DNA from 3 places in the Bradyrhizobium sp. USDA 241 genome. Region 1 is predicted to be linked to each of the others. Evidence: predicted binding sites of a transcription regulator. Region 1 holds the regulator's gene; each other region holds the start of a gene.
What was found. The regulator PhoB, encoded in region 1, activates phosphate uptake and scavenging genes when phosphate is short. The targets are predictions, from matches to a motif close to TGTCATNNANCTGTCAT.
Positions count from the first base shown of each region.

Region 2: phnF (phosphonate metabolism transcriptional regulator PhnF) is a predicted target of PhoB. The motif match lies at 2,974-2,990, and genes of this name have one in related genera.
Region 3: ABIF91_RS39330 (DUF47 domain-containing protein) is a predicted target of PhoB. The motif match lies at 2,552-2,568, and genes of this name have one in related genera.

Region 1 is NZ_JBMGPZ010000004.1:1,849,421-1,853,561, forward strand. It holds gene pstC (phosphate ABC transporter permease subunit PstC) at 1-455, shown strand, start outside; gene pstA (phosphate ABC transporter permease PstA) at 460-1,305, shown strand; gene pstB (phosphate ABC transporter ATP-binding protein PstB) at 1,302-2,123, shown strand; gene phoU (phosphate signaling complex protein PhoU) at 2,135-2,851, shown strand; gene phoB (phosphate regulon transcriptional regulator PhoB) at 2,884-3,591, shown strand; gene ABIF91_RS18455 (IS5 family transposase) at 3,784-4,141, shown strand, end outside.
Region 2 is NZ_JBMGPZ010000004.1:2,072,571-2,076,711, forward strand. It holds gene phnD (phosphonate ABC transporter substrate-binding protein) at 1-245, shown strand, start outside; gene phnE (phosphonate ABC transporter, permease protein PhnE) at 318-1,202, shown strand; gene phnE (phosphonate ABC transporter, permease protein PhnE) at 1,232-2,047, shown strand; gene phnF (phosphonate metabolism transcriptional regulator PhnF) at 2,212-2,940, opposite strand; gene phnG (phosphonate C-P lyase system protein PhnG) at 3,047-3,511, shown strand; gene phnH (phosphonate C-P lyase system protein PhnH) at 3,516-4,124, shown strand; gene ABIF91_RS19565 (carbon-phosphorus lyase complex subunit PhnI) at 4,128-4,141, shown strand, end outside.
Region 3 is NZ_JBMGPZ010000005.1:3,598,222-3,602,362, reverse strand. It holds gene ABIF91_RS39345 (ABC transporter substrate-binding protein) at 1-548, shown strand, start outside; gene ABIF91_RS39340 (branched-chain amino acid ABC transporter permease) at 621-1,484, shown strand; gene ABIF91_RS39335 (branched-chain amino acid ABC transporter permease) at 1,486-2,454, shown strand; gene ABIF91_RS39330 (DUF47 domain-containing protein) at 2,610-3,254, shown strand; gene ABIF91_RS39325 (inorganic phosphate transporter) at 3,324-4,141, shown strand, end outside.

The DNA.
Region 1 (4,141 bases):
CCTATCTCAGCCTGTTCAATGCCGCGCTGATCCTCGCCATCATGGTGCTGCCCTTCATCACCTCGATCTCGGTCGACGTGTTCAAGACGGTGCCGCCGGTGCTGAAGGAAGCCGCCTACGGCGTCGGCTGCACCACGTGGGAAGTCGTGCGCAGCGTGGTGATCCCCTATACCCGCGTCGGCATCATCGGCGGCGTCATGCTGGCGCTGGGCCGCGCGCTCGGCGAGACCATGGCGGTGACCTTCATCATCGGCAATTCGTTCCGCATCTCCTCGTCGATCTTCGCCCCGGGCACCACGATCTCGGCGGCGATCGCATCCGAGTTCGCCGAGAGTGACGGCCTGCACCAGTCCGGCCTGATCCTGCTCGGCCTGCTCCTGTTCGTGCTGACGTTCTTCGTGCTCGCGGCCGCGCGGCTGATGCTGATGCGCCTGGAAACCAAGGCCGGAAAGTGAAGCCATGAACCCGATCTATTCGCGCCGCCGCCGCTGGGACATCGTCATACGCGGCCTCTGCATCGCCGCCGCCGCCTTCGGCGTCACCTGGCTCGCGCTGATCCTGGTCTCGCTGCTCTACAACGGTCTGGCCGGGCTCAACCTTCAGGTCTTCACCGCAGACACGCCGCCGCCCGGATCGACCGAGGGCGGCCTGCGCAACGCCATCGTCGGCTCGCTGATCATGACCGTGATCGGCGTCGGCATCGGCGCGCCGCTCGGCATGTTCGCCGGCACCTATCTTGCCGAATACGGCCGCAACGACAGGCTGACCTCGGTCATCCGTTTCATCAACGACATCCTGCTCTCGGCGCCCTCGATCATCATCGGCCTGTTCATCTACGGTGCGGTCGTGGTGCCGATGCGAGGCTTCTCGGCAATCGCTGGCGCGCTGGCGCTCGCCGTGATCGTGATCCCGGTCGTGGTGCGCACCACGGAGGACATGCTGCTGCTGGTGCCGAACCCGCTGCGTGAGGCCGCCAGCGCACTCGGCCTGCCGCGCTCGCTGGTGATCAAGCGCATCGCCTACCGTGCGGCGCGTTCCGGCCTCATCACCGGCGTGCTGCTCGCCACCGCCCGCGTCGCCGGCGAGACCGCACCGCTGCTGTTCACCGCGCTGTCCAACCAGTTCTTCAGTCTGAGCCTGGACAAGACGATGGCCAACCTGCCGGTGACCATCAACAACTTCGTGCAGAGTCCCTACGCCTACTGGAAGCAACTCGCCTGGAGCGGGGCGCTGCTGATCACCCTGACCGTGCTTGCCCTGAACATTGGCGCCCGCATCCTTGGTGCCGAGAGGACCGCAAAATGAGTGAAATGTCTGTTTCCGTAAGCGCGCCGACCGTTCATCCCGGCTCGCAGCCGCTGCCCGAGGCGCCTGCCAAGGTCACCGCGCGCAACCTCAACTTCTACTACGGTGAGCACCATGCGCTGAAGAACATCAATCTGGCGCTGGGCACCAATCGCGTCACGGCCTTCATCGGCCCGTCCGGCTGCGGCAAGTCGACCCTGCTGCGCATCTTCAACCGGATGTACGACCTCTATCCGGGCCAGCGCGCCACCGGCCAGCTGTTGCTCGACCACACCAACATGCTCGACCCCAAGCTCGACCTCAATCTGCTGCGCGCCCGGGTCGGCATGGTGTTCCAGAAGCCGACCCCGTTCCCGATGACGATCTACGAGAACATCGCTTTCGGCATCCGCCTCTACGAGAAGATCTCGAAGTCCGAGATGGACGATCGCGTGGAGAAGGCGCTGCGCGGCGGCGCGCTGTGGAACGAGGTCAAGGACAAGCTCAACGCCTCCGGCCTGTCGCTCTCCGGCGGCCAGCAGCAGCGCCTCTGCATTGCCCGCACCGTCGCGGTCCGGCCCGAGGTGATCCTGTTTGACGAGCCGTGCTCGGCGCTCGACCCGATCTCGACCGCCAAGGTCGAGGAACTGATCCAGGAATTGTCCGAGAACTACACGATCGCGATCGTCACGCACAACATGCAGCAGGCGGCGCGCGTCTCCGACAAGACCGCCTTCATGTATCTCGGCGAGTTGATCGAGTTCGACGACACCAGCAAGATCTTCACGTCGCCGAGCGACCGGCGCACGCAGGATTACATCACCGGCCGGTTCGGCTGAGGAGACGGAACATGGGTTCTGAACATACCGCAAAGGCTTTCGATACCGACCTCCAGGAACTCACCCGCCTGGTCGCCGAGATGGGCGGCATCGCCGAGCGCATGATCGTCGATTCCGTCGACGCGCTGATCCGCCGCGACGTCACGCTCGGTCAGCGCGTCGTCGCCACCGACGCCGAACTCGACACGCTGCAGAAGCGCATCGAGGAGCGCGCCGTGCTCACCATCGCCCGCCGCCAGCCGATGGCCGTTGATCTGCGCGAGATCGTCGGGGCCATGCGCGTCGCGACCGATCTCGAGCGCATCGGCGATCTCGCCAAGAACATGGGCAAGCGCGTCGCAGCGCTGGAGACGGATTTTCATCCGCTGAAACTGTTCCGCGGCCTGGAGCACATGACCGACCTCGTTCAGCAGCAGGTCAAGTCGGTGCTGGACGCCTATGCCGCGCACGATCTGCCGGCAGCGATGGCGGTGTGGAAGGGCGACGAGGAAGTCGACGCCATCTGCACCTCGCTGTTCCGCGAACTCCTCACCTACATGATGGAGGATCAGCGCAACATCTCTTTCTGCATCCATTTGATGTTCTGTGCCAAGAACATCGAGCGGATCGGTGACCACGCCACCAACATCGCCGAGACCGTGTTCTACATGATCGAGGGCCAGGCGATCACCGACAAGCGGCCGAAGGGCGACATGACGACCTTCGCCACGACGGTGCCGAATACCTAAGCGGTGCCGAATACCCAAGGAGCGACGACAACATGGGCGCACGCATTATGGTGGTTGAGGACGAGGAAGCTCTCACCGAGCTTCTTCGCTACAACCTCGAAGGCGACGGCTATGACGTTGAGACGGTGATGCGCGGCGATGATGCCGACACCCGCCTCAAGGAGCACATTCCCGATCTGATCGTGCTCGACTGGATGCTGCCGGGCCTGTCGGGCATCGAGCTGTGCCGGCGGCTGCGCACCCGTCCCGAAACCAAGCAGCTGCCGATCATCATGCTGACCGCGCGCGGCGAGGAAAGCGAGCGGGTGCGGGGACTTGCGAGCGGTGCCGACGACTACATCGTCAAGCCGTTCTCGGTGCCGGAGCTGCTGGCGCGCGTGAAGGGCCTGCTCAGGCGCGCCAGCCCCGAGCGGCTCGCCACCGTGCTCGCCTATGGCGACATCGAGCTCGACCGCGACAAGCGCCGCGTGGCGCGTTCGGGCCGGCCGATTGATCTCGGCCCGACCGAATATCGTCTGCTGGAGTTCTTCCTGGAGCATCCCGGCCGCGTGTTCTCGCGCGAGCAGCTGCTCGACAGCGTCTGGGGCCGTGACATCTACATCGACGAGCGCACTGTCGACGTCCACATCGGCCGCCTGCGCAAGCTGCTCAATCTCGGCCGCGAGCAGGATCCGATCCGCACCGTCCGTGGCGCCGGCTATGCGCTGGACGATCGGTTTGCGAAGGCGGAACAGACCTGAGTTTTGTGGATGTCTAATTAGTCGTCCGTGAAGAATGCAGATCGGCCTGAGACATAGGCAGAAGTTGTCTCGATAAAGTATTCGATTTTGCAAGAAAGCCGGGTGTTGGGCCGCGGTTTCTTGCGTTTTGGGATTTTGCTTTCGAGCGATTCGTGATTCCCTGACGGCGGGTCATCGGCATTGGGGACGGCGATGAGCAAACCGCGGGATGATCGCCAAAAGGACCTGTTGCTTCCGGCGCTCGATCAAATCATCGACATGGGCCACCCGCTGGTGCGGTTGGCGGCGCTGATCGACTGGAACTTTCTGGATGACCGCTTTGGTTCGGTGTGCCAAACCGGTCCGGGGCAGCCTGGACTGCCGACGCGGCTTGTCGCCGGCCTGTTCATCCTGAAGCACATGCACAATCTCTCGGATGAGGTGCTGTGCGCTCGCTGGATCGAGAACCCTTATTACCAATACTTCTGCGGCGAGTTGAGCTTCTGCCACCGGCTGCCGTTCGATCGATCGTCGATGACGCGCTGGCGCCAGCGGCTCGGCGAGGAGGCTC
Region 2 (4,141 bases), 220 kb from region 1:
GTATCGTCCATAAATCGGCGCCGATCATCAACGGCCCCTATGCCTACAATTCCGACCTGCCGGAAGACGCCAAGGCCGCCATTGCGAAAGCGTTCTTCGACGCGCCGGCCAAGGACAAGGCCGCCTTCGACCGTCTCTCCGACGGCCAGAAGAAGGGTTTTCATCCCGCCACCACCAAGGACTGGGATGGCACGATCGAGCTGATCAAGTTCGTCGATGCGCTGCGTAAAAAGAAGGCGTCCTGAGTTTTTGGGACGATGCACCTGAGCCGGGTCCCGAGGACCCGGCTCTTTCTTTGACCGGACCTGTTTCGACAGATGACGACAGCGGTTTCGATCCTCCCCGAGCAACAGCTCGCCGTGCTCAATGCCGCCTATCGCCAGGCGGTTGCGCGCAGGCGGCTCCGCCTGTTGCTGGGTGCCGTCATCTTCGCCGCCGCGCTCGTTCTCGCCGCAATCGGCGCGGAAGTGAATTTACGCACGCTGTTCACCTATTTCGGCAACTTCCTCAGCTATTTCGACCGCATCCTCACGCTCGACAACGGCCAGCGGGTCTGGACCGATGTCGGCGAGTGGTTCTGGGGCTGGCGCAAATGGCTGAAGATGCTGGGCGAGACGCTGCTGATCTCCTATGTCGGCTCGCTGATCGGCGCGACTCTCGCCTTCTGCCTGAACTTCTTCGCGGCTGAAAATACCTCGCCTGCGCCCTGGCTGCGCTTCGTCGTGCGGCGGCTGCTCGAATTCGCCCGCACGGTGCCCGGGATCGTGTTCGCACTGGTCTTCGTCATCGCTTTCGGGCTCGGTCCGATGGCGGGCGTGCTGGCGATCGCGATCCACTCCACCGGCGCGCTCGGAAAGCTGTTCTCGGAGATCGTCGAGAACGCCGACATGAAGCCGGTCGAGGGCATTCGCTCGACCGGCGCGAGCTGGCTGTCCTGCATGCGCTTTGCCGTGGTGCCGCAGGTGACCGCGGGCTATGCCAGCTACGCGCTGCTGCGTTTCGAGATCAACGTCCGCGAGGCCTCCGTGATGGGCTTCGTCGGCGCCGGTGGCATCGGCCAGGAGCTCGTCGTCGCCATCCGCAAATTCTACTACTCCGACGTCAGCGCGATCCTGCTCACTATCGTCGTCACGGTCTTCATCATCGACATCGCCACCGGCTGGCTGCGCGGCCACCTGTTCGGCAAGGAGGCGCGGACGTGACGAAGCCGCAGGAGGTCGATGCCGCGCAGATGCGTGCGCGCTATCCCGAGGTGTTCGATCGGCCGGCCTCGGCGCGGCTCGCGACGCCCGCCATGATCGTCGCGGCGTTCGCGATCCTCACTTACGGCCTCGTCGATCTCGACTTCTCACCGTCGCGCTTCTTCGCCGGCCTCAGCCAGCTCGGCTGGATCAGCCTGATGATGATCCCGCCCGATCCCGGCTCGTCGCTGCCCATTTATCTGAAGGCGCTCGGCGAGACGCTGTCGATCGCGTTGCTCGGCACCACGCTGGGAGCGCTGTTTGCCTTGCCGGTGAGCCTGCTGGCGGCCCGCAACATCGTGCCGTCGAGCATTCTGCGCTTTCCCGTCCGCCGGTTCCTGGATTCGATCCGCGGCGTCGATACGCTGATCTGGGCGCTGGTGTGGATCAACGTGGTCGGGCTCGGCCCGTTCGCCGGCGTGCTCGCCATCGCGGTGTCGGATTTCGGCGCCTTCGGAAAATTGTTCTCGGAGGCGTTCGAGGGCGCCGACCAGAAGCAGGTCGAGGGCATCCGCGCCTCCGGCGGCAGCGCGCTGCACGAGATCCGCTTCGGCCTGTTGCCGCAGGTCCTGCCCGTCATCGCCGGCCAGGTGCTCTACTTCATCGAATCGAACACCCGCTCGGCCACCATCATCGGCATCGTCGGCGCCGGCGGCATCGGCCTCCAGCTCGCTGAGCAGATCCGCGTGCTGGAATGGCAGAAGGTCTCGTTCCTGATCCTGATGATCCTGGTTGCGGTGGCCGCGATCGATTTCATCTCGGGCAAGCTGCGCTTTGCGATCATCGGGCGACGGGCGGTGGCCTGAACGCAGGTGCCGTTGGGTGGGCAAAGCGGCTTGTCCGCCGTAGCTCGAAGAGCGAAGGCGGAAGCGTGCCCACCGATCCTCGAATTTGCGGCGAGATGATGGGCACGGCGCAAGTACGCCTTTGCCCACCCTACGAGAATCCGGATTCGCGGAGCGAGAGCCCTCTACGACTCCACCAGAAACTCCACCCGCTCCGCAGCGAAGCGCGAGTGTTTTGTCACCAGCGGCCTGCCCTCGAGATCGTGGTCGGTCGCGTCGACCACCAGGATCGGCCGCCCCAGCGCCAGATCAAGCCGTGAGGCGTCGGTCGCGTCCACGATGCCGGCGGTGATCCGGGTCGCGCCGCGGCGGTAGTCGCGCACACCATAATGTTCGAGCAGCTTGGTCATGGAGCGCGTCGCGGCGAACACGGCGCCGGCGTCCGGAAACCGCTCCGCCGACAGCCAGGTGGTGGAGACGCAGATCGGCGTGCGGTCGGCGAGACGAATCGCCTCGATCCGCATCAAGGGCGCGCCGGTCTTCAGTCCCAGCTCCCGCGCGAGCTCGCGCGTCGCGACATCGTCGGTCGCCTCGATCAGCCGCCCATGCGGTTCGCGGCCGCCCGCACCGACGATCTCGGAAAAGCGCGTGCGCGAGCGCAGCGGATAGGCGAGCTTCTGCGCCTCGACATAGGTTCCGCTGCCGCGCTCGGCCCGCACCAGGCCGCGCTCGGCGAGGGCTGCCAGCGCGCGCCGCACGGTGTGGCGGTTGACGCGATAGGTTTCGGCGATCTCCATCTCGCCAGGCAGCTTGTCGCCGGCCGCAAAGCGGCCATCGGCGATGCCGCGCTCGATGCCGTCGGCAACGAGGCGCCATAGCGCGACGCCCGAGGAGGCTGTGTCCTGCATGCTCATGTCGCGGGAAGCCTACTCCAAAAATCACATCATTGTCACGAAACAGTCATGGCGCGTCCGTATGAAGTTGTCTATTATCATAGACAACTTCAATGCGGCAAGTTCGGTGGACCAGGTGACGCAACACAACAATCAGCAGGCCCAGCGCAAGGCCGCGATGGCGGTGCTGGCGCAAGCGGAGGCGGGCGAGATCGCCGCTCGCCTCCGCAACCTGGCCCTCCCGGCCCATCAGGATCTGCGCGTGCCCGAAAACGGGCTCGTCATGCTGCGCGGCCGGGTCGGCGGCGACGGCGCGCCGTTCAATCTCGGTGAAGCCACGGTGTCGCGTGCCGCGGTGCGGCTTACGAGCGGCGAGGTCGGGTTCGGCTACACGCTCGGCCGTGACGGTGACAAGGCGCGGCTGATCGCGTTGTGCGATGCGCTGGTCCAGTCCCGTGAATACGGCGGCGCGGTGGAGCGGGGTGTCATCGCGCCCTTGCGAGAGCAGCTTATGATTCGGCGCAAGCAGGCGGCGGCCGAGACCGCCGCGACGAAGGTTGATTTCTACACCATGGTGCGCGGTGAGGGCTGAGATCATGACCACGATTGCGGAACTGCCGCCGGGTTTTGCCGACAAGGTGCTGTCGGCGCAATCGACCTTTCGCTCCGTCATGGACGCCATGGCGCGGCCGGGCGCGGTTCAGCGCATCGTGCCGATGGCCGGAGCGCCGGGGCCGATGATGCGCGGCACCGCCGCGATCGCGCTCACGCTGTTCGACCACGACACGCCGCTCTGGCTCGATGCGCGGATGGCGGAGAGCTCCGACCTGGTGAAGTGGTTGAAATTTCATACCGGCGCGCCAGTGGTGCAGGATTGCTCGATCGCGAGCTTCGCGCTGATCAGCGACGGTACGGCGCTTCCGCCGCTCGACCGGTTTGCGCTCGGGACGAGCGAATACCCGGATCGTTCGACCACGGTGATCATTCAGGTCGATAGCCTGGCCTCCGGGCGCGGCTTCGAGCTGCGCGGCCCCGGCATCGATGGTGTCGCGACGCTGCAGGCGTCAATCAAGCCTTTCGACCTGTTCGAGCGCCTGCGGGTCAACGAGGCGCTGTTTCCGCGCGGCATCGACGTGGTGCTGGTCGCCGATGACGCCGTGGTTGCGATCCCGCGCACCACGCGCGTCGTGAGCAAAGGAAGCTGAAGCATGTATGTCGCAGT
Region 3 (4,141 bases), on a different contig from region 1:
TCGCCAATGCCGGCGGCGACACCACCAACACGATCAAGCAGGCGGCCGAGTTCGGCATCGGCAAGGGCGGCCAGAAGCTCGCGGCGCTCTTGCTCTTCCTCACCGACGTCAAGGCTATCGGCCTCGAGACGGCGCAGGGACTCAATTTCACCGAGACGTTCTACTGGGACATGAACGACAAGACCCGGGCGTTCTCCAAGCGCTTCGCCGAGAAGATGAAGAACAATGCCCCGCCCACCATGGTGCAGGCCGGGGTCTATGCCGGCGTGCGCCACTATCTCAAGGCCCTCGAGGCGCTCGGCGGCAATCCTCATGACGGCGTCAAGATCGTCGAGAAGATGAAGTCGATGCCGACCGAGGACGACCTGTTCGGCAAGGGTGAGATCCAGCCCAACGGCCGCACCATCCACAACGCCTATCTGTTCGAGGTCAAGAAGCCCTCGGAGTCCAAGGGGCCATGGGACTTCTACAAGCTGGTCGGAACGGTGCCGGGCGACCGGGCTTTCACGCCGCTGTCCGACAGCAAGTGCGCGCTGTTGAAGAAGTAAGATAACGGCCCGCAGGCCTCGAGGCCTGCGGGCGACTTTCAGGGAACGCCGAAGGGACCGGGTGCGGGATCGATGCAGGCTCTATACGCTCAGCTACTGGTGGGACTGATCAACGGCTCGTTCTACGCGCTGCTCAGTCTCGGGCTTGCCGTGATCTTCGGCATGCTCAACATCATCAATTTCGCCCATGGCGCGCTCTACATGATGGGCGCCTTCGTCGCCTATTTCCTGCTGAACCTCGGCGGGATCAACTACTGGTGGGCGTTGCTGCTCGCGCCCATTATCGTCGGCATCTTCGGCATGATCCTGGAGCGGACCATGCTGCAATGGCTGACCGGGCTCGATCATCTCTACGGCCTGCTGCTGACCTTCGGCATCGCGCTGATCGTGCAGGGCGTGTTCCAGAACTATTTCGGCTCCTCCGGCCTGCCTTACGCCATTCCGGACCAGCTCAAGGGCGGCATGAATCTCGGCTTCATGTTCTTACCGGTCTATCGCGGCTGGGTCGTCGTGTTCTCGCTGGTGGTGTGCCTTGCGACCTGGTTCCTGATCGAGAAGACGCAGCTCGGCGCCTACCTGCGCGCCGCCACCGAGAATCCGACGCTGGTGCGCGCCTTCGGCATCAACGTGCCGCGCATGATCACGCTGACCTACGGTCTCGGCGTCGGCCTTGCCGCGCTCGCCGGCGTGCTCTCGGCGCCGATCAACCAGGTGCGGCCGCTGATGGGCGCCGACCTCATCATCGTGGTGTTCGCGGTGGTCGTGATCGGCGGCATGGGATCGATCATGGGCTCCATCATCACCGGCTTCGCGCTCGGTGTGATCGAGGGCCTGACCAAGTATTTCTACCCCGAGGCCTCCAACACCGTCGTGTTCGTGCTGATGGTGCTGGTGCTCTTGGTGAAGCCAACGGGACTGACGGGAAGGGCGGCCTGAGATGACAACCCTGACGGACGACACGCTGCCGGTGACCCCTCGCGCGATGCGCGACGAGATGATCGTGTTCGTGCTGATGGCGCTGCTGCTGGCGGCCGTGCCGTTCACCGGCGTCTATCCCTTCTTCGTGATGCAGGCGCTGTGCTTTGCGCTGCTCGCCTGCGCCTTCAATCTGCTGATCGGCTACGGCGGCCTGCTGTCCTTCGGCCACGCGATGTTCCTGGGCACGGCGGGCTATTGCAGCGCGCATGCGCTGAAGGTGTGGGCTCTGCCGCCCGAGCTCGGCATCCTCGTCGGCATCGCTGCGGCGTTCGTGCTGTCGATCATCACCGGCTACATCTCGATCCGCCGCCAGGGCATCTATTTCTCGATGATCACGCTGGCGCTGTCGCAGCTCCTGTACTTCATCTATCTCCAGGCCCCATTCACCCACGGCGAGGACGGCATCCAGGGCATCCCGCAGGGGCACATGTTCGGCGTCTTCGATCTCGCCAAGCCGACGGTGCTCTATTACGTCGTGCTGGCGGGTTTCCTTGCCGGCTTCCTCCTGATCTTCCGGATCATCAACTCGCCGTTCGGCGAGGTCCTGAAGGCGATCCGCGAGAACGAGCCGCGGGCGATCTCGCTCGGCTACCGCACCGACCAGTACAAGTTCCTGGCCTTCGTCCTGTCGGGCACGCTGGCGGGCTTTGCCGGTTCGCTGAAGGTGTTCGTGGCGCAGAACGCCTCGCTGACCGACGTGCACTGGACGATGTCGGGCGAAGTCGTGCTGATGACGCTGGTCGGCGGTCTCGGCACCATCTTTGGCCCCGTGGTCGGCGCCTTCGTCATTATTGCCATGCAGCAATATCTGGCAGGCTTCGGCCAGTGGGTGACGGTGATCCAGGGCGCGATCTTCGTGGTCTGCGTGCTCACCTTCCGCCGCGGCGTCATCGGCGAAATCGCGCATTACTTCCGCAGGTCCCTTTAAGCGATTGATATTGCATCAATTTCATTGGTGCGTGAAAGCGGTGGATGACCCGGCTCCGCGGGCGTGAGATGACACGCGCGCGGATCGAAAATGGTCTATGACAGTTTCATGACAGCCCTCGGGGCCTGACCATTTCCAGCCGGTAGCCTATCCCCATGATGCGTTGGTTTCGTGCGTTCCTGCCCAAGGAAGAACGGTTCTTCGACCTGTTCGACCGGCATGCCCAGACCGTGATCCAGGGCGCGATCGCGCTCCAGGGCATGCTCAATGGGGGCGAGGAGACGCCGGTCTATTGCCAGCGCGTCAACCAGTTCGAGAACGACGCCGACAACATCACCCGTGAGGTGCTGACGGCCGTGCGGCGCACCTTCATCACCCCGTTCGACCGCGGCGACATCAAGAACCTCATCACGTCGCTTGACGATGCCATCGACCAGATGCAGCAGACGGCCAAGGCCGTCATGCTGTTCGAGGTCCGCACCTTCGAGCCGCCCATGCGTGAGATCGGCGGGCTTCTGATCGAATGCGCCAATCTGGTCGGGCGTGCGCTGCCGCTGATGCAGTCGATCGGCCCGAACGTCGCCATGCTGACCGCCATCACCGAAGAGCTCGGCAAGCTGGAGGGCCGGGTCGACGATCTCCACGACATCGGCATGAAGGAGCTGTTCCTGAAGCATCGCGACGGCAATGCGATGGACTTCATCGTCGGCGTCGAGATCTACGATCATCTCGAGAAGGTGGCCGATCGCTTCGACGACGTCGCGAACGAGATCAACAGCATCGTCATCGAGCAGGTTTAGCGCATGATCCGGAAAAGTGTGCAGCGGTTTTCCGCTCAGATCATGCGCCAACTTTAAGGCAGGGCCGCCGTGGATGCCGCGTTGGGTCTTCCCGTCCTGGTCGGCTTGATCGCCGTCGCGCTGCTGTTCGACTTCCTGAACGGCCTGCACGACGCCGCCAATTCGATCGCGACCATCGTCTCGACCCGCGTGCTGCGGCCGCAATTCGCGGTGTTCTGGGCCGCCTTCTTCAATTTCATCGCCTTCATGGTGTTCGGACTGCACGTCGCCCAGACCATCGGCACCGGCATCATCGATCCCGCGGTCGTCGACGCCCAGGTGATCTTCGCAGCGCTCGTCGGCGCCATCGTCTGGAACCTCGTGACCTGGGCGCTCGGCATCCCGTCCTCGTCGTCGCACGCGTTGATCGGCGGGCTCGTCGGCGGCGGCATGGCCAAGGCGGGGATCTCGGCCGCGGTATGGAGCGGCCTGTCCAAGACGGTGCTGGCGATCGTGCTGTCGCCGCTGGTCGGCTTCCTGCTCGCCATGATGCTGGTGGCGATCGTCTCCTGGGCCTCGGTGCGCTCGACGCCGTTCGCGGTCGATCGCGCCTTCCGCATCCTGCAATTCGCCTCCGCCTCGCTCTATTCGCTCGGCCATGGCGGCAACGACGCGCAGAAGACCATGGGCATCATCGCGGTGCTGCTGTATTCGCAGGGTCATCTCGGCGCCGAGTTCTCGGTGCCGTTCTGGGTGGTGCTGTCCTGCCAGGCGGCGATGGCGCTTGGCACGCTGATGGGCGGCTGGCGCATCGTCCGCACCATGGGCCTGCGCATCACGAAACTGACGCCTATGCAGGGCTTTTGCGCCGAAACGGGGGGCGCCGCGACCCTGTTCATGGCGACCTA